One region of the Arthrobacter sp. NPDC093125 genome, then DNA from elsewhere that is predicted to be linked to it. Evidence: riboswitches for the same ligand, from Rfam matches in the RefSeq annotation. Region 1 holds a riboswitch; each other region holds the start of a gene.

The links. Region 1 has a riboswitch for thiamine pyrophosphate ahead of thiD (bifunctional hydroxymethylpyrimidine kinase/phosphomethylpyrimidine kinase). Riboswitches for the same ligand answer to the same signal wherever they lie in the genome.
Region 2: another riboswitch for thiamine pyrophosphate. It lies ahead of thiC (phosphomethylpyrimidine synthase ThiC); the one in region 1 lies ahead of thiD (bifunctional hydroxymethylpyrimidine kinase/phosphomethylpyrimidine kinase).
Region 3: another riboswitch for thiamine pyrophosphate. It lies ahead of thiO (glycine oxidase ThiO); the one in region 1 lies ahead of thiD (bifunctional hydroxymethylpyrimidine kinase/phosphomethylpyrimidine kinase).
Region 4: another riboswitch for thiamine pyrophosphate. It lies ahead of ACIP9X_RS15120 (ECF transporter S component); the one in region 1 lies ahead of thiD (bifunctional hydroxymethylpyrimidine kinase/phosphomethylpyrimidine kinase).

Annotation. Positions count from the first base shown of each region.
Region 1 covers NZ_JBIVOQ010000005.1:62,824-67,435, reverse strand. The annotation lists gene thiD (bifunctional hydroxymethylpyrimidine kinase/phosphomethylpyrimidine kinase) at 1-1,052, opposite strand, end outside; TPP riboswitch at 1,099-1,196, opposite strand; gene ACIP9X_RS11920 (Rne/Rng family ribonuclease) at 1,372-4,612, opposite strand, start outside.
Region 2 covers NZ_JBIVOQ010000002.1:19,273-23,884, reverse strand. The annotation lists gene ffh (signal recognition particle protein) at 1-411, shown strand, start outside; gene ACIP9X_RS04605 (alpha/beta fold hydrolase) at 470-1,204, shown strand; gene thiC (phosphomethylpyrimidine synthase ThiC) at 1,305-3,146, opposite strand; TPP riboswitch at 3,141-3,248, opposite strand; gene ACIP9X_RS04595 (amidohydrolase family protein) at 3,288-4,370, shown strand; gene ACIP9X_RS04590 (VOC family protein) at 4,450-4,612, shown strand, end outside.
Region 3 covers NZ_JBIVOQ010000002.1:370,065-374,676, reverse strand. The annotation lists gene ACIP9X_RS06200 (hypothetical protein) at 1-971, shown strand, start outside; gene thiE (thiamine phosphate synthase) at 1,006-1,734, opposite strand; TPP riboswitch at 1,762-1,883, shown strand; gene thiO (glycine oxidase ThiO) at 1,875-3,212, shown strand; gene thiS (sulfur carrier protein ThiS) at 3,209-3,445, shown strand; gene ACIP9X_RS06180 (thiazole synthase) at 3,451-4,293, shown strand; gene ACIP9X_RS06175 (4a-hydroxytetrahydrobiopterin dehydratase) at 4,361-4,612, shown strand, end outside.
Region 4 covers NZ_JBIVOQ010000008.1:32,461-37,072, reverse strand. The annotation lists gene ACIP9X_RS15125 (ABC transporter ATP-binding protein) at 1-797, opposite strand, end outside; gene ACIP9X_RS15120 (ECF transporter S component) at 797-1,417, opposite strand; TPP riboswitch at 1,488-1,629, opposite strand; gene ACIP9X_RS15115 (heme-degrading domain-containing protein) at 1,729-2,274, shown strand; gene ACIP9X_RS15110 (DUF4235 domain-containing protein) at 2,311-2,574, shown strand; gene ACIP9X_RS15105 (peptidoglycan DD-metalloendopeptidase family protein) at 2,689-4,131, opposite strand; gene mnhG (monovalent cation/H(+) antiporter subunit G) at 4,346-4,612, opposite strand, start outside.

The DNA of each region.
Region 1 (4,612 bases):
ACCCGCGAATAACCGTTGAGGTAGATGGCATCCTGCGCGAGGTAGTAGGCAAACTGGTTTTCCGGAAGGGTCCCCTCCGACAGCCCGCGGATGAAATCCAGACCGTAAATCGCCGTCAGGTCTGCGGCGGACTCTGCCTGGAGCAGCGCGGCGAAGCTGCCATCGGCCGTGCGGTCCGCCGGCGGCAGATGGTGGAAGTGGTGGATCGGGCCGTTGCCGTGGCCAACCTCGAGCTGTTCAGAGGCGCGCAGGGCGCCTTCCAGCCAGGGCTTGACGGTTCGGAGGGCCTGTTCCCAGTCCCCCAGCCGGGCCTGCACGGTCGCCATCGCTGCGGACAGCGAGCACCCAGTGCCGTGGCTGTTGCGGGTGCCTACGCGCTGCCCCTCAACCACCACAACATCCGCCGACAATGCCCCGCCTGGGTTCACCAGGGCATCCGGGCACTCAGCGTCCTCGAGGTGGCCGCCTTTAACGAGGACAGTCGCCCCGGTTTCGGCCGAAAGCCGTTTTCCCTGTTCCAGGGCCTCGGACCAGGTGGCCGCTTCCTGTTCACCCAGCAGCATGCTCAGTTCGGCAAGGTTAGGGGTGATGAGGTCCGCGAGGGGCAGCAGCGCCCGCAGTGCCCCCTCGGCGGATTCCTGCAGGAGGCGGTCTCCGCTCGTGGCAACCATGACGGGATCCAGAACAACGACGCCGGGACGCACCTTCTCGAGCCAGCTCCGGACCGCGGTGATCACCTCCGCGTCACCCAGCATGCCGATCTTCACCGCGTCCACGGCGATGTCGTCGCTGACCGCCGCGAGCTGCGCGGCGATGAAGTCAGCCGGCGGCACGTGGACGCCGCTGACTCCCCGGGTGTTTTGTGCTGTCAGCGCGGTGATGGCGGCCATCCCGTAGCCTCCGTGGGCTGCAATACTTTTCAGGTCGGCCTGGATGCCGGCGCCGCCGGAAGGATCTGATCCGGCGATGGCCAGGACCCGGGGAACTCGCCGGGTGGCGGACGGAACGTGGACGGGAGCCGCTTCTCCGCTGATGTCTGCACCAAAAGACATCGTGGCGATCGAAAGCGGGGCAGCTGTCAGGGGCAGGGCAGATGTTGCAGACAAAGAAAGACATCCCTTCGCCGGTACTAACCGGTCAGGTTCAACGGGTTTGGATCTCAGCCGGCTCCGTGCTCGGCACCCCGTGTCAGTCCCCCAGCCTAGCCGGTCCCTCCGTCCGCGGCGCTGCGTGTCGGTTTGCGACCGTCAGTCCTTAGCAGCGGGCGGTTAAACCAGCGGGCCGGCGCTGCTGTTGCAGCACCGGCCCGCTCTTTCTGGAAAGCCGCCGGAGGAGCGGCAGCCGGGAACTGAGTCCCGTCTGAATGCCCCTCTACAGCTCGGAAGCGGGTACGCCTACGCCCAGAATGATGGGTTCATCCGCAACCTGGGGAGCCGCGGGCTTGTCCGGCGCCGGGGCTTTGGCCTCGTGCGAGTGGCCGGCAGCGGCCACGGGCACAGCCTCGTGGTGCTCTACGGACGTCTCGTTAGCGGCACCTTGCGCCCGGCTGGCACTGCGGTTGCGGCGCGGACGGCGGGTCCGGACGGCCACGTCTGAATGGTCAGCGAACCGGTCCCTGTCGCTGTCAATGGATGCCTGCGTTGCAGCAGATGCCGGGGCTGGCAGGTCGGCGGCCTTCCCAGGCTCAGCTGTCTTTGAAGGCTCGGCCGCCTTGGGCGACTCGTCCGTCGTCGGACGCTCGGCCGCCTTTGAGCCTTCCGGTGCCGGCTCGCCGAGGTGCGCAAAGGCTTCCTCGAGCCGGTCAAGGGTCAGCGCAGGCTTCACGGCCGGAGGCTCGGTGTGCTCCACGAAGGGAAGCACTACCTTCTCCCCGCCGAAGGTGAGCACGGCGCCGGGCCGGCCCGAAACACTTTCCGTCTCGGGGCTGCGGTGTACCGCCGGGCTCTCCGGAGCGGGCGCCGACGCGGCAGGAACCGGGCGCTGCTCACCGGAAGCTGCCTGGTGGGCCGCGTCCTCATGGAGGTGCGCGGCGTGCGCAGCCGCCGCGATGTTGGCAAGTGCCGCCCGCGTTGCCTCGGCCTTGGCGTGCCGCTCCGCTTCGCTGGGCTCGTGGTGCACGGCGGCCGGTGCGGCGGGACCCGTCTCAGCCGGTCCCTGTCCGCCCTTGCCGCGGCGCCGGCTCTTGCGCTCGGTGCGCACAGCAGGCTGGTGCTCGCTGCGCGGAACGTGGTGTTCAGCTGCCACGACATTGGCGCGGCGGTGCTCGACGGGCTCGTCATGGGTGACAACACCGCGGCCTGCACAGACCTCGCACTGCTCGCCAAAGACTTCCAGCAGGCCGGTGCCCATGCGCTTGCGGGTCATCTGCACGAGGCCCAGCGAGGTCACCTCGGCCACCTGGTGCTTGGTCCGGTCGCGGCCCAGGCACTCCACCATGCGGCGCAGCACGAGGTCACGGTTCGACTCCAGGACCATGTCGATGAAGTCGATCACGATGATGCCGCCGATGTCCCGCAGTCGCAGCTGCCGGACGACTTCCTCAGCCGCTTCCAGGTTGTTCTTGGTGACGGTTTCCTCGAGGTTGCCGCCGCTGCCGGTGAACTTTCCGGTGTTGACGTCCACCACGGTCATGGCTTCGGTGCGGTCGATCACCAGGGATCCGCCTGAGGGCAGGAACACCTTGCGCTCCAGCGCCTTGTGGATCTGCTCGTCGATCCGCCAGGCAGCGAAGATGTCCTGGTCCTTGGTCCACTTTTCAAGCCGGCCGACGAGGTCCGGGGCAACGTAGGTGACGTAGGCCTCGATGGTGTCCCACGCTTCATCGCCGGAGACGATCAGCTTGGAGAAGTCCTCGTTGAAGACGTCACGGACCACCTTGATGGTCAGGTCGGGTTCGCCATAGAGCAGCTCGGGGGCGAGGACCTTGGTGGACGTCGACTGGCTTTCGATGCCTTCCCACTGCGCCCGGAGGCGGTTGATGTCGTGGGTGAGCTCTTCCTCGGATGCGCCTTCGGCAGCGGTGCGGACGATGACGCCCGCGTCCTCCGGAAGGCGGTCCTTGAGGATCCGCTTCAGCCGGTTGCGTTCGACGTCGGGAAGCTTGCGCGAGATGCCCGTCATGGAACCGCCGGGCACGTACACAAGGTAACGCCCGGGCAGGGAGATCTGGCTGGTCAGGCGCGCGCCCTTGTGGCCGACGGGATCCTTGGTGACCTGCACCAGGACGGAATCGCCGGACTTCAGGGCGTTCTCGATCCGGCGCTGCTTGCCTTCGAGGTTGACTGCTTCCCAGTTCACTTCGCCGGCGTACAGCACAGCATTGCGTCCGCGTCCGATGTCGACGAAGGCGGCCTCCATCGAGGGCAGCACATTCTGGACCTTGCCGAGGTAGACGTTGCCGATCAGGGAATCCTGCTGCGTCTTGGACACGAAGTGCTCGGCCAGCACGCCGTCTTCCAGGACGCCGATCTGAATTCTGTCGTCGCGCTGGCGCACAATCATCTGGCGGTCCACAGATTCGCGCCGGGCCAGGAACTCGGCCTCGGTGATGACGGTGCGGCGGCGGCCTGTGTCGCGGGATTCGCGGCGGCGCTGCTTCTTCGCTTCGAGCCTGGTGGAACCCTTGACGCTGGTAACCCGGTTGCTGACAGCCGGTTCACTGGGGGTGCGCGGAGCGCGCACCCGCGTGACGGTGTTGGGGGGATCGTCGTCTCCCCCGCCGGTGAGCTCAAGGTCCTGGTCCCCGCGGCGGCGCCGGCGGCGGCGGCGCGAAGTGACGCCTTCCTCGACCTGGCCTGCTGTCTCCTCGTCGCCGTCCTCGGCAGCGTCAATGCCTTCAGTGTCCTCGTCTGAGTCCTCGGTGACCTCACGGTCGTTCCGGGTCCGTCCGCGGCGTCCGCGGCTGCGGCGCCGGCGGCGTCCGCCGTCGTCGTCCTGTTCGTCCTCGCCATCGCCGGCTTCAGCTTCCTGCGCGCTGGCGGCAGGAGCGGCCGGACGGATCACGGTGTTGAGGTCGGGAGCCTGGAAGATGATGGAGGTCACGGATGCCGGCTCAAGGAACAGTCCTGCCGTAGTGGCCGGCGCGGGCGCTTCCTCAGTCTGTTCAGCCTTGGCGGCCTCCGCCTCTGCCTCCGCGCTTTCGACGGCGGCAGCTGCTTCAGCCCGGATGTCTGCCACCGGCGTTTCTTCCACCCGGGTTTCCACCGCCGGCGCAGCCGCAGGTGCTTCAGGAGCCAGGGCGGGCTCTGCTGGTGTGGTCTCCGCGACTGTTGTCTGCGCGTCTGTTGTCTCCGCATCCGCGGATTGCGCTTCTGCGGTCTCGCCGGTCTTCGCCTTGGCGACGCGGCGGCGGCGCACAGGTTTGGCTTCAGGTTCAGCAATCTCCGCAGCGGCCGGAGCCGGCTCAGCCTCGGCCGTGTCAGCAAAGGCGGGCAGCGGCTCCTCGGCGACCTTCTTGCGGGCACGAGTGCGCCGTACCGGGGCTTTCGCCTCGGCCACGGCAGCTTCCACCTCTGTTACCTCAGAGTGGGCAGCCCCGACCGGGCCTGACACATCGGGCTCGGCCGACAGTGAAGGCGCGGCGAGGACGGGTTCCTGCACTTCGGGCTCGGGC
Region 2 (4,612 bases), on a different contig from region 1:
TCCATGACGCCGCACGAAAGACTTGCCCCCAAGATCATCAACGGCTCCCGGCGTGCCCGTATCGCCAAGGGCTCGGGCGTTCACGTGTCCGAGGTCAACGGCCTGCTGGAGCGCTTTGCCCAGGCGCAGAAGATGATGAAGAAAATGGCCCAGGGCGGCGGGATGCCCGGAATGCCCGGCATGGGCGGTGGCGGCGGCGGCGCCCGCAAGGGTGCCAAGAACGCGCCCAAGAAGAAGGCCCGGTCAGGCAACCCGGCCAAGGCTGCGCAGGAACTGCGCGAGGCTGAGGCCCGGCGCGCCAACGCTGCGAAGGCGCTGCCGACAGGTGCCTCCTTCGGCCAGCAGAGCGGCGACTTCGATCCGTCGCAGCTGAATCTCCCCAAGGGCTTCGATAAGTTCCTGGGCAAGTAGGCACGTCGCGGTCATGTCGGCCTGCGCCGATGTCGCACCGCTGCCATAAGGTTGGGTCATGTTTAAGCAGCGGGTAGTGTTCGTCCACGGCGCCGGAAGCTTCGGCTCCGCCGCCTGGCCGCGCCAGCACGGCATGGCCCTGCAGTACGACGCCCTGTTCCTGCGGCGCCACGGCTTTGATGCCGAGGCCGAGCCCCTCGAGACCGATTTCGCCGAGGACGCCCGCATTGTGCTCCGGTCCCTGGCCGACGACGGGCGCGGCGCTGCCGGCGGCCACATCGTCGCCCACTCCCAGGGCGCGATCGCAGCGATGATGGCCGCCGTCGAACGGCCCGACCTTGTCTTCTCGCTGGCGCTTGTGGAGCCGGCCTGCCTGTCGCTGACTGCTGAACTGCCGGCCACCGCGGCCCACCGGGCGCTCATGGAGCCGCTGTTCGAGGTCCGCCACCAGCTCGGCGACGACGACTACGAACGGGAATTCGTGCGGAGGGCCTTCGCCGCCGAGGCGACCGGACCCAGCACGCCCGAGGCGAAGCGCGCAGCCAGGAGGCTGCGGCTGCAGGCACCTCCCTGGCAGGCGCCGCTGGAGATCGTTCCCGGCGTGCCAACCCTCGTCCTCACCGGCGGGTGGGAGCCGCTGTACGAGGAGATTGCCGGATATCTTCAGGAGACCGGCGCCCGGCACCGCATCGCGCCGGGAGGGCACCGGCCCCAGGATTCTGCCGAAGGCGACCAGCTGATCCGGTCATTCATCGCAGAGGTCAGCCGCGGTCAGCAGCTCCAGGCCTCCTGACCCCGGCCCTACTTCCTGCACCCGCCGCGCCTCCGGCCTTACTCCGGGCCCCCGTCCGGCCGGCCCCCAACGCCCGCCGGACGAAGGCCCGAAACCATCGCTACTGCCGGGCGTTTTCCGGGAGCTTCAGCTCGGGCAGGTAGACCTTCCCGCCGGCCGCCAGGAACTCCTGGCTTTTCTCCCGCATCCCTTCGGCCATCTCAGCCAGTGCGGCCTGCGCCTCCGCGGACCCGTATTCGTTCCGGATGTCCTGGCTGATGCGCATGGAGCAGAACTTAGGCCCGCACATGGAGCAGAAATGGGCCGTCTTCGCCGGTTCGGCCGGCAGCGTCTCGTCGTGGAAAGCCTCGGCCGTGACCGGGTCAAGGGACAGGGCGAACTGGTCCCGCCAGCGGAACTCAAAGCGCGCCTTGGACAGGGCGTCATCGCGCTCATTCGCCCCCGGGTGGCCCTTGGCGAGGTCTGCGGCGTGGGCGGCGATCTTGTACGTGATCACACCGGTTTTCACGTCGTCCTTGTTCGGCAGGCCGAGGTGTTCCTTCGGTGTCACGTAGCAGAGCATCGCCGTGCCGTAGCGGGCGATCTCCGTGGCGCCGATGGCCGAGGTGATGTGATCGTATCCGGGGGCCACGTCCGTGACGAGCGGGCCGAGGGTGTAGAAGGGGGCGCCCTTGCACAGTTCCTGCTGGCGCTCCACGTTCTCCCGCACCAAGTGGAAGGGAATGTGGCCGGGGCCCTCGACCATGACCTGGACGTCGTATTCCCACGCCCGCTGGGTCAGCTCAGCCAGGGTGTCGAGCTCCGCGAACTGGGCGGCGTCGTTGGCGTCTGCGGTGGCACCGGGCCGCAGGCCGTCGCCCAGCGAAAAGGCGACGTCGTACTTCGCGAAGATCTCGCACAGTTCGTCGAAGTGCGTGTAGAGGAAGTTCTCCCGGTGGTGTGCCAGGCACCATCCCGCCATGATGGACCCGCCGCGGGAAACAATGCCGGTGACGCGGTTGGCGGTCAGGGGCACATAGCGCAGCAGGACGCCGGCGTGGATGGTCATGTAGTCCACACCCTGTTCGCACTGTTCGATCACAGTGTCCCGGAAGATGTCCCAGGTCAGGGCGTTGGCTTCGCCGTTGACCTTTTCCAGTGCCTGGTAGATCGGAACCGTGCCGATCGGGACAGGGGAATTCCGGATCAGCCACTCGCGGGTGGTGTGGATGTCGTCGCCCGTGGAGAGGTCCATGACCGTGTCCGCGCCCCATTGGGTGGCCCACTGCAGCTTGTCCACCTCTTCAGCGATGGAGCTCGTCACCGCCGAGTTGCCGATGTTGGCGTTGATCTTCACCAGGAAGGCCTTGCCGATAATCATCGGCTCGGACTCGGGGTGGTTGATGTTGTTGGGGATGATAGCCCGGCCGGCCGCCAGCTCGCTGCGCACCAGTTCGACGTCGCAGTTCTCGCGCAGCGCCACGAAGCGCATCTCCGGGGTGATAATGCCCTGCCGGGCGTAGTGCATCTGCGTCACCGTCTTACCGCCGACGGCGCGGCGGGGCACCGGCTGTGCTCCCTTCCACTCCGCGGAGGCGGCGCCGCGGCGCACGGCCGACCGGCCGTCGTCGAGCAGGTTCCGTTCCCGGCCGCTGTAGGGCTCGGTGTCGCCGCGGGCTTCAATCCATTCCGAGCGGAACGGGGCGAGGCCCACCACGGGATCGCTGCCCGGGCCTGCCGTCCGGTAGACCCGGAAGGGCTCGTTCCGCTCCCCGCTGGGCGACGGCTCCAGGGCGATTTCCGTTACCGGAACGCGCAGGCCGTCCCCCTCGATGTAGGCCAGGGAGTGTGACTTCAGCGACTGTGTAACGGGGACGGCTTCATCCTTCGCTTCATCTTGGGCAGGGCTATTTTTGGCAGGCTTGTTTTGGGCAGGGATCAGCTGTGTTTTCTGGGTGCTCATTTAAGGCTCACTTCCTTCGCCGGCATTACCCGGACAGGTTCAACGGTCGCAGGCTGCGTCAGCCCGATCTCAGCCCCTGCAGGGGCACCCGTGTGGTCGTAAACGAAGCTACCACATGGGCCGCAGGATTAGGCTGGAGCCGTGTCGCACATCATCGAATTCACCGGGACCGTGCTCACCGGCCCGGACCAGGAACGGACCGGGCTCTGGGCCGTGGACGGCAATCTGACCTTCCACCGGCCGCACCGCAGCCCGGACGTGGTCCTGGACGGGTGGGTGCTGCCTGGTTTCGTGGACGCGCATTGCCACATCGGGCTTGGGCCTGCAGGGGCGGTGGATGACGAGATTGCCTACGCGCAGGTGATGGCCGACCGGGACGCCGGCACGTTGCTGGTGCGCGACGCCGGCGTGGTGAGCGACACCCGGTGGCTGCAGCAAACCCCGGAAGCGCCGCGGATCATCCGGGCCGGGCGGCACATTGCGCGCGCCCGCCGGTACCTGAGGAACTTCGCTGTGGAGGTTGAGCCGGAAGGCCTTGTTGAGGCGGTGCGGAAGCAGGCACGTTCCGGCGACGGCTGGGTCAAACTCGTGGGGGACTGGATTGACCGCGGCATCGGCGACCTTGCACCGTCCTTTCCCGCAGGGACTGTCCGGGACGCTGTCCGCGCCGCTCATGATGAAGGGGCGAGAGTCACGGCGCACTGCTTCGGCGAGGACACCCTGGACGACATGCTGGACGCCGGCATTGACTGCATCGAACACGCCACGGGACTGCTGCCGCGTCACATTCCCCGGTTCGTGGAGCAGGGTGTGCCGATCGTGCCGACGCTGATCAACATCGCCACCTTCCCGGACATCGCCGCGCAGGCGGAGTCAAAGTTTCCGCGCTACGCCGCCCACATGCGGGCGCTGTGGGAACGCCGCAACGAACGGGTGCGGGAGGCGTACGAGGCCGGCGTGCAGATCTTCGCCGGAACGGACGCGGGCAGTGTGATCCGGCACGGCAGGATCGCGGACGAAATCCTGGCACTGCACGGTGCCGGCCTTCCCTCCGCCGCTGCCCTGGATGCCGCCTGCTGGGCGGCGCGCCGGTGGCTGCGGACCGGCGGTGTCGCCGAGGGTGCCAGCGCGGATGTTGTCGTGTGCCGGCATGATCCGCGGGACGTTCCCGGAACCATCAGGGAGTTGCGGGCGGTGGTTCTGCGCGGAAGAGTCGTCCATTAGGAATAAATTGAAGCTTCAAGTAATTTAGAGGTGTAGGGACCATCGAAATCCGGTGGCCAGTGAGTCCGGGAGTATTCACATGACACCAGCAGCCAGCAGCCAGGACCTTCTTCCAGCCGACCTCACCATGGGCACCGTCATGCTCAAGGTCGGGGACATGAAACTCATGGCCGACTACTACCAGCGGGCACTCGGGCTTGACGTTGTGGCCGAGCAGGACGGCGGCGTCTACCTCGGCCGGC
Region 3 (4,612 bases), on a different contig from region 1:
TGCTGCCCGAGTTCCTGCGCAGCGAGGTGCTCGCAGCTTCCGCTCCCCAGCAGCACGTCGTCTTCGTCGGTGACACGTTCGAGCTGGCCGGGTGTGCCGAGGACGAGAGCCTTGCCCGGCTCGAATCCATCTTCACCCGCCATCTCGACACGTTTTGGGCGCTGGAGGAGTGTGCGGCGCGCGGCGTGCAGCTGCACTTCGTGTGCGGCAACCACGACGTGGAGCTGGTCCGGCCCTCGGTTGCCGACCGTTTGTCGGCATTGCTGTCACCCCTTGAGGCGACGCGGGTCCGCGTGTACCCGTGGCTACTGCACGTGCCACACGTGCTGGTGGCCGAGCACGGGCACCAGCACCACGCGCTGCACCGGATGCCCGAGTTGCTCCGCACGGCGGTCAGCGGCACTGACCAGCTGGACTTGCCACCGCTCGCCGCCTGGAATGCCCATCGGTCGGGGTCACTCCTGAGTCGTACAGTGGCCGTTGCCCGTGCCTGCCTGGCGTCCGAGCGGGCGGAACGCCGCATCCGGAAGCTCGAGTACGACGAGTTGTTGCAGGCGGAGTCACTGCGGCTCGCGTTCGACGAGGTGACCCTTCGGGAGCTGGCGCGCCTGTCCCGATTCCGGACAGTGACGGCGGTCCCGGTCACCGCGACCCGCATGGTGCTTACGGCCGCGGGCCGCAGCGTCGCAGGCGAGGTGGCTCCTGCCTCAGCGGCCCGGTTCGCACGCACCCTCGAGGCGCACGGTTCAGGGGTGGACTGGTACGTCACGGGCCACACCCACCGGGCCCTCGAGTCGGCGCTCGGGTCGTGCCCAACGCGGTACGTCAACACCGGCACGTGGTCTTCGGACGTCCGCGGTCGTGGACCTGACCAGTCGGACCGTCGGGCGTTTCCGTACGCCGTGGTCGACGTCGCCCGCGACGGCGCCACCAGCGGCGGGCTGCGGTACTGGCGTCCGGACGGTGGCTGAGCAGCACCGGTGTCAGCCCACTGCGTGTAACGGGCTAAGCCTTAGCGGCGCCCGAGGCCCTGCCTGCCGCTCCCATGGCACCGGCGGTTCCAGCGTCCAGGACGGCAAGGAGTTCCGCCGCGGCAGCCGCCGGGTCCGGAGCCTCGGTGATGGCCCGGACTACTACGATGCGCTCCGCGCCCGCCGCCGCCACCTGTTCCACGTTGCTGAGATCGATCCCGCCGATGGCGAACCATGGAAGACGCCGGCCGCTTTCCCCGTCGGCATTGCGGACAGCCTTGGCGGCGTAGCGGACCAGATCAAGTCCGACGGCGGCCCTCCCGGGTTTGGTCGGGGTGGCCCACACCGGGCCGGCGCAGAAGTAGTTCAGGCCTTCCGGTGCCTGTGCGGCGGCGATGGCGGCATCGACCTGGTCGGGGGAGTGCGTGGAGAGGCCGATGGCCGGAGAACCGGGCAGGACCTGCCGGGCCGAGCGCAGCGGCAGGTCCTTCTGTCCGATGTGAAACACGGGAGCTCCGGCCAGGGCGGCGATGTCAGCCCGGTCGTTGACGGCCCAGAGCCGGCCATGCCGTCCGGCGGCCTCGCGGAGAACTTCGAGGAGCTCCAGCTCTTCGGCCGCCTCGATGGTCTTGTCCCTGAGTTGGATGATGTCCACGCCGCCGGAAAAGGCGGCGTCAATGAAGTCGGCGAAGTCGCCGCGCTCCTTGCGGGCATCCGTGCAGAGGTACAGGCGGGCGGATTCGGGGAGTTCGTGCGCGGTCATGGCAACCAGCCTAGTTCCTCTAAACTGGGTCCGTACCGCGGGAGCCCGCTGCAGCTGTCATAAACGGCGCAGGGCTGAGAGGGCGTCAGAGCCGACCGCTTGACCTGATCCGGTTAGTACCGGCGTAGGGAAGGAATTCCATGAAACCTGGAATTGGCGGCACATCCGCCACCGACAGGACATCCGCCACTGACAGCTTTTCTGTCATTGATCCTCTGCACGCTGACGTCGCCGTCATTGGCGGCGGTGTAATCGGCCACGGGATCGCCTGGGAGGCCAAGCGCTCAGGACGCTCGGTGGTCCTCATCGACAAGGCGCCCGGGACCGGTGCCAGCTGGGCCGCCGCGGGCATGCTCGCCCCGGTGAGCGAACTGCATTACCAGGAGGAGGAGCTCCTGGAGCTCATGCTCGAGTCCTCCGCTCTGTGGCCCGGCTTCGCAGAGTCGCTCAATGCTGCGCAGCAGGACACCGGCTACCTTGCCTCCCCAACCATCGCGGTCGGCGCCGACCAGGCTGACCGCCGTACCCTGATGGACCTTCGCGAGGTTCAGCAGGCGCACGGCCTCGTCGTCGAACCGCTGACCATCCGCGCTGCCCGACTGCGTGAGCCGCTGCTGAGCCCAGGAATTTCCTGTGCCCTGGAGATCCCGGCCGACCACCAGGTCGATCCGCGCAAACTCGTGAAGAGCATAGCGGCTGCGCTGTCCCGCCACGATCCCCGTGAGCGGACTGCCGTGGCCGGTGCGGACAGTGGCTATGCGGTGCGGGACAACGCCGCCGCACTGTTGTGGGACGACGGGCGGGTCAGCGGTGTCCGGCTGGCCGGCGGCGCCACGGTGCTGGCCGCGGAAACCGTGGTGGCAAACGGCCTCGCGGCTGCCACCCTGGACGGACTGCCGGAGGACCTGCACCTTCCCCTTCGCCCGGTCTACGGCGACATTCTCAGGCTCCGGGTCCCGGACCGGCTCCGTCCGCTGCTTACGGCTACTGTGCGCGGCATTGTCCGCGGAGTTCCGGTCTACATCGTTCCGCGGCAGGACGGCACAGTGGTCATTGGCGCCACCCAGCGCGAAGACGGGCAGGCCGTTCCCAGCGCGGGCGGGGTCTACCAGCTGCTCAGGGACGCGCAGACCCTCGTGCCGGCGGTCGCCGAGCTGGAACTGCTCGAGGCGACCGCCAGGGCGCGGCCGGGCACGCCGGACAACGCGCCGCTGCTGGGCCGGGTCCAAACGGCAAAAGGCTGCGAATCCGGAGCAGCAGGCAGCATGTCCGCAGCACCTGTGCCGGGACTCATCATTGCTACCGGCTTTTTCCGGCACGGGGTCCTCCTGACGCCTGCCGCGGCCGTCATCTGCCGTGAGCTGATGGACGGTGTGGAGGACAGCCGCTGGGGCGCCTTCCGTCCCGGACGGTTCCCGGTTGAGCAGCCAGCCGCCTCAAACCCAGTCATATTTGACCAGAACAAGGAATCAGCATGAACATCACATTGAACGGCAAACCCCACGCTGTGGGGGCAGAAGCCTCCGTGACCACGCTCGTCAGCCAGATCACAGGGCGGGAACTTGTCCCCAGCGGGCAGGCCGCCGACGGCCAGCGGCTGGGTGTGGCCGTGGCGCGCAATTCGGAGGTGGTGCCCCGCAGCCAGTGGCACAGCACGGCGCTCACCGAGGGTGATTACATCGAGCTCGTTACGGCAGTTCAGGGAGGATGAGGACGATGACTGAAACAACTGTGACCAAAACAACTGTGACCAAAACAACTGTGCTTCCAGCCGTGCCTGGAGCAGACACAGACCGCCTGGTCATCGACGGCGTGGAGTTGGGCTCCCGGCTCATCATGGGCACGGGCGGAGCGCCCAGCCTGGACGGACTCGGCGCCGCGCTCCTGGCCTCCGGCACGGAACTGACCACGGTCGCCATGCGCCGCTATTCGCCCGCCGAATCGGGTTCGCTGTTCCAGCTGCTCGTGGACAACAACATCCGGGTCCTGCCGAATACCGCCGGCTGCTTCACCGCACGGGATGCGGTCATGACGGCGGAGCTGGCCCGGGAGGCGCTGGAGACGGACTGGGTCAAACTCGAAGTCATCGCCGATGAACACACGCTCTTGCCCGACGCGGTGGAACTCGTCGATGCCACCGAGCAGCTGGTCAACCGGGGCTTCAAAGTCTTCGCGTACACCAACGACGATCCGGTCCTGGCGCTGCGTCTTGAGAACCTGGGAGCCGCGGCCGTGATGCCGCTCGGCGCTCCGATCGGGACGGGCCTGGGAATCCTCAACCCGCACAACATTGAACTGATCGTGTCGCGCGCGTCTGTGCCTGTGGTGCTGGATGCAGGCATCGGCACCGCCTCGGACGCCGCGCTGGCGATGGAACTTGGCTGTGACGCCGTGCTGCTGGCCACCGCCGTCACCCGGGCACAGAATCCTGCGCTCATGGGCGAAGCCTTCAAACACGCCGTTATCGCCGGTAGGCTGGCGAAAGCGGCCGGGCGGATCCCGCGCCGCGAGCATGCGCTGGCGTCTTCTGCGATGGAAGGCCGGGCCGAGTTCCTTTAGGGCCCGATCTTGACCGTGCGGATGCGGCGATGGGCAGGCTCACCCGCTACCCGTCAAGGAGTCAGCCGTGGCACCCAGGGACGAGATCCTCACCCGCCCCCAGATTGACGAGGCCCTTGCGGGCCTGCCCGACTGGCGGTACCGCCTCGGCGGCCTGGTCACTGTCTACAAGACGCCGACGGCGGCCGGCGCGCTCGAGCTGATTGCCGCCGTCGGGCGTCTTGCCGAGGAGAAGAACCACCACCCGGACCTGGACTGGCGGTACAACCGTGTGTTCATCCGGTTCACGTCCCACGACGCGGGCGGCGAGGTGACGCCG
Region 4 (4,612 bases), on a different contig from region 1:
CAGACGCCGGCGCGGATCAGCATGGTGCGGGCCTGCTCCAGCACCTGCTCCGGGGGGCCGTCGATCAGCACCGCCGGCTGAGTGTCGCTGCCCGGCTGCAGCACTACGATCCGGTCCACGAGGTCTTTCCACACGGCAACCCGGTGCTCGACGACCACCAGCGTCGCGCCGGTCTTGTCGACGCAGCGGGCAACGGCGTCGCGGACCTCAAGGACACCGGCGGGGTCAAGGTTGGCCGTGGGCTCGTCCAGCAGAATGAGACCGGGGCGCATCGCCAGGATGCCGGCCAGCGCAAGGCGCTGTTTCTGCCCGCCGGACAGAGCCGATGTCGGATGGTCCAGCGGAAAGTGCCCTAGTCCGACGTCGTCCAGCGCCTCGTGCACGCGGGACCAGATGTCGTCGCGGGGCACCGAGAGGTTTTCGGCGCCGAAGGCGACGTCATCGCCGAGGCGGGAAAGGACCACCTGCGTCTCCGGGTCCTGCTGCATGAGGCCGGCACGGCCGCGCTGGGCCCGGGGCGGTTCGCCGTCGACCAGGAGGCTGCCGCTTTCGTCCGCGTCGTCGCTCTCCGCCGTGCCGCCGTCGTCCGGTGTGCTGTCGCCAAGCACCCCGGCAAGCGCATGGAGCAGGGTGGATTTGCCGGCCCCGGAGGGTCCCAGCAGCAGCACCCGTTCCCCCGGCCGGATGTCCAGATCGAGGGCATTGACTGCAGGCCTGGTGCGTCCGGCGTGGCGCCAGCCCCAGCCGCGGGCGGTGACCGCGGCCGGGCGGACGCCGGCGTCGTGGTGTGCGGGCATCAGTTGAAGACGGGCTCCGTGGCTGCCTTCCGGGACGCGAAGGAGCTCAGCACGCCGGTCCTGGCCAGGCCGCGGGTGGCGATCCAGGACAGCGCACCGGCGATGATGGCACCGGAAACGGCGGTGAAGATGATGTAGGCCAGCTTGTCCCCGGCGGCGTAGGCGATGTTCCAGCCCCACGGAGCGAACGAGTCGTTCAGGCCGCAGAACAGCCCGGCGCCGGCACCCGCCAGCAGCGAGACGGGCAGGTTGAACTTCTTGTACCGGAACGCGGCGAACACCAACTCCGCACCCAGGCCCTGCAGCAGGCCGGAGATCAGCACCGTGGTGCCGTACTGCGAGCCCATGATCAGCTCGCCCGTGGCTGCCACCGTTTCGCAGAACAGCGCGGCACCGGGCTTGCGGATGATGAGCATGCCCAGCACCGCCGGGATCATCCAGCCGCCGGCGTAGAGGCCGGTCAGCGGCGGGTAGACCGCGTTTAGCGGTGCGGAGATAAGGTTGGCGCCCTGGGACCAGGCCCAAAAGATCACACCTCCGGCGACGGCGATCAGCGCCGCCACCACGATGTCGGCGACGCGCCAGTTGTAGCCGGACTTTTTAACTGTTGCTGTTGTCATGATGGTCCTCCTGAGGATCAGGAGGGGAAAGCGCTCCCCGGCTGCTGGCTTTGGGGTGCCTGCTGCCGGACACTTTGAGAACTCGACTCCCTTGCGCCGGTACTAGCCGGATCAGGTTCGAGGGTCTGCGGTTGTCCGCACTCTCAGCGCCCACCCGCGACGTCCTGGCAATGCCAGTGATGCCCGACGGCGGCGCTCCCCTGTCGTAATGAATATGCCCTTGGTGGGCTGGTCCAGTTTACACCGGCGATCCGCCTTCAGCCCGGCGCCGGAGTCACAATCCGGGAAGTAGGGCGGAGTACATTGGGGCAATGACCCCAGAGGACTCCGGAACCCCAGCCCTTTTTGACCCTGACTCCCCCGCCGAACAGCCGGCGGGAGCACTCGAGTCCCTGATTGCGGACATTGAGTCAGAGATCTCGGAACTCCAATTCCCGCGTTTCAGCAGGGACGACGCCCTCAACCTGGGCCTCCTGCTGGTTGAGCTTGGCAAGGACGGCCGCCTGCCTATCGCCATCGACATCTCCAGGGGCGAGCAGGTGCTCTTTCACGTTGCGCTGGATGGCGCCACCCCGGACAACGGGCACTGGGTCAAGGCCAAGCGGCGTGCCGCAGCCCGCTATGAGGAACCCTCCCTGCTGGTTGGCCTTCGGGGCCGGCTGGGCGGCGGCCGCATTGAGGACAACGCGTGGTTCGACCAGTCCACGTACGCCGCCCATGGCGGCTCGTTCCCTGTCTACGTGCAGGGCGTGGGGGCCGTGGCCACCGTGACGGTCTCGGGGCTGCCGCAGAAAGCGGACCACGACCTGGTGGTGCGGGCCCTGCGGGAAATCCTCGGGTCCATGCGGCTAGGCTAAGGACGAACTAGTAGTCACGTTGCAAGGGGTTTCGGAATGAGTTTTTTCATCAAGCTGCTTGGCACCGGCATTAGCCTGCTCGCCGGGTTCGCCGGCACCAAGGCCGTGGACGCCATCTGGGAAAAAACCACGGGCCGCAAGCCCCCCAAGGGCGACAAGGACGACGTTCCAACGACACTGCGCTCAGCCCTGACCTTCGCCTTGGTTTCAGCCTCGGTAAGCGCCGTCATCCAGGTTCTGACCAACCGCGGGACGCAGCGCGCCATCACCCGCTTCGCCAAGACCCAGGACATCGTCTAGGCACCGTTGTTCCAAGCCCTCTGATCCAGGCAACGCGCGCTAATACACGTTGCCTGGCCAGCAGTCGGTCCAGGCACCGGTGGCCTGCCCACCGTCGCTCGAGCAACCGCCGCTCTAGCCGTTGGTACCGGCCGCCGGAGCCTCCGGAGCAGTCGGCGCGGCTGTAGCTGCCGTGTCCGGTTCCGTTGCGGGCTTCTGCTGCACGTGCCGGGCGGGAACGGAAGTCGGCGCAGCACTGGGCGAAGAGGTCGGTTTGGGTGACGCCGTAGGTGCTGGAGCCGCCGTCTTTGTAGGCGACGGGGCAGGCGCAGCCGTCTTTGCAGGCGAGGGGGCAGGTGACGGCGTGGGACGCGGGGCAGGCGCAGCCGTCTTTGCAGGCGAGGGCACCGGCGTCGGACGCGGGGCCGGCGCGGCAGTCTTCGCAGGTGACGGCACCGGCGTGGGCGTAGGCCGCGGAACCCGCACCGGTGTCTTCACGGGCGAAGCGGGCTTGGCAGGCGCCACAGTCTTTTTTGGCGCCACAGTCGTTTTTGCAGGTGCAGAAGCGGCAGCGGAGACACGGGCTTTGGAACGAGAAGGAGCCTTGGCCGCTTTACGCTGTGGCGACTCGTGCTCATCGTGGTCCACCGCATGGTTGTGGGCCTCGGCGGCCGGGACCGCCCAGGCAGGTGTGTCCTTCGGCGTGCCGGGCTTCCGGTAGTCCGTCATCGTCACGTCAGCAGCTGGTTCCGCCGGATCAAGCGGCACCAGCGTCCACTCCTCAGGATCGGTGTGGCTGCCGTTGAGGACGGTTTCGAAATGAAGGTGGCATCCCGTTGAAGCGCCGGTGGTTCCGACCTCGGCAATGACGTCCCCGGCCTGTACCGACTCGCCCTTCCTGACCGCGATACCCTCAAGGTGGTTGTAGGTGGTGATCAGGCCGTTGCCGTGATCGACTTCAACCCGGTTGCCGCCGCCCCATTGATGCCATCCCACTGCCCGCACCACGCCGGCGTCCACAGCGTAGACGCGGGTCCCGCAGGCAGCTGCAAAGTCGCGGCCCCAGTGAAACTCCCCGGCATCACCCGTGATCGGGCTCTTACGCAGCCCGAAGGCAGAGCTGGGATGCAGGACCTCCAACGGCGACATCAGGGTCCCGGTTGCGGGACGCCGGGACCTGGATGACGAAGCGTCAAGCGTCCGGGTCCCTTCCTTTGCTCCCGTGAAGACCACGGAGCGGCTGTAGGAAAGTGAGGCACCCGCCGGCGCAGAAACAGGCGCAGAAACAGCCGCAGATACGGCGGCGGAGACGGCAGCGGCGCCCGAGGCGGGGACGGCGCCCAGAACGGCATCCCGGGCACCCCCGGCAGCGGCAGCGGAGCCCGCGGCCATCTTGACCGTGACGCTGCCCGGCGTCTGGGCCGACACATGGCTGGCGGAAAGCACTGAGCCGTCGCCGTGCATTCCGGAGGCATACGCCGCAAGCACCGCCGTTCCTGCGCCCATGCTCATTCGGATGGCGCGGCGTCGCTGCTGGGCAGCGCGCCGGGCAGCCCTCGGTGCCAGATGTTTTGCCACGTGGATCCCCCCATGAAGGCCACCCGAGTCCCCCGGGTGGCAGGCGTTTCTACCATGGGACCATGCAGCGTCGGCCGGCTGAAGCGAAAAAGCCTGCTATGTGGATAAGCTCAGAAAATCCTGCCCCGGTCACCGGTGACCTGCGGAAATCTTCACAGGAAGTTGAGCCAATTGCAGCGAATTCCCCCGAGGCGAGAAGACCCGGATACGGCAGTCAGCGGCCGCCGTCGGAATCCCGTGTCCTGGCCGCCTCGGCGGCCTTCAGCACGACGGCCTCCAGTTCGTCGGTGCTGAGCAGTTCCTTGTGGAGGTGCTTGGTGCGGTAGCCCGCGCGGCCCACCATGTGCGCAGACACCGGCACCGTCAGCAGCTGGAAGATCCATGCCACCAGCATCACAGGCCAGACCCACCAGGTTCGCATCTGCAGTCCCAAAGCGGCCAGGAGCAGGAACAGCCCGAGTACCTGCGGCTTGGTGGCGGC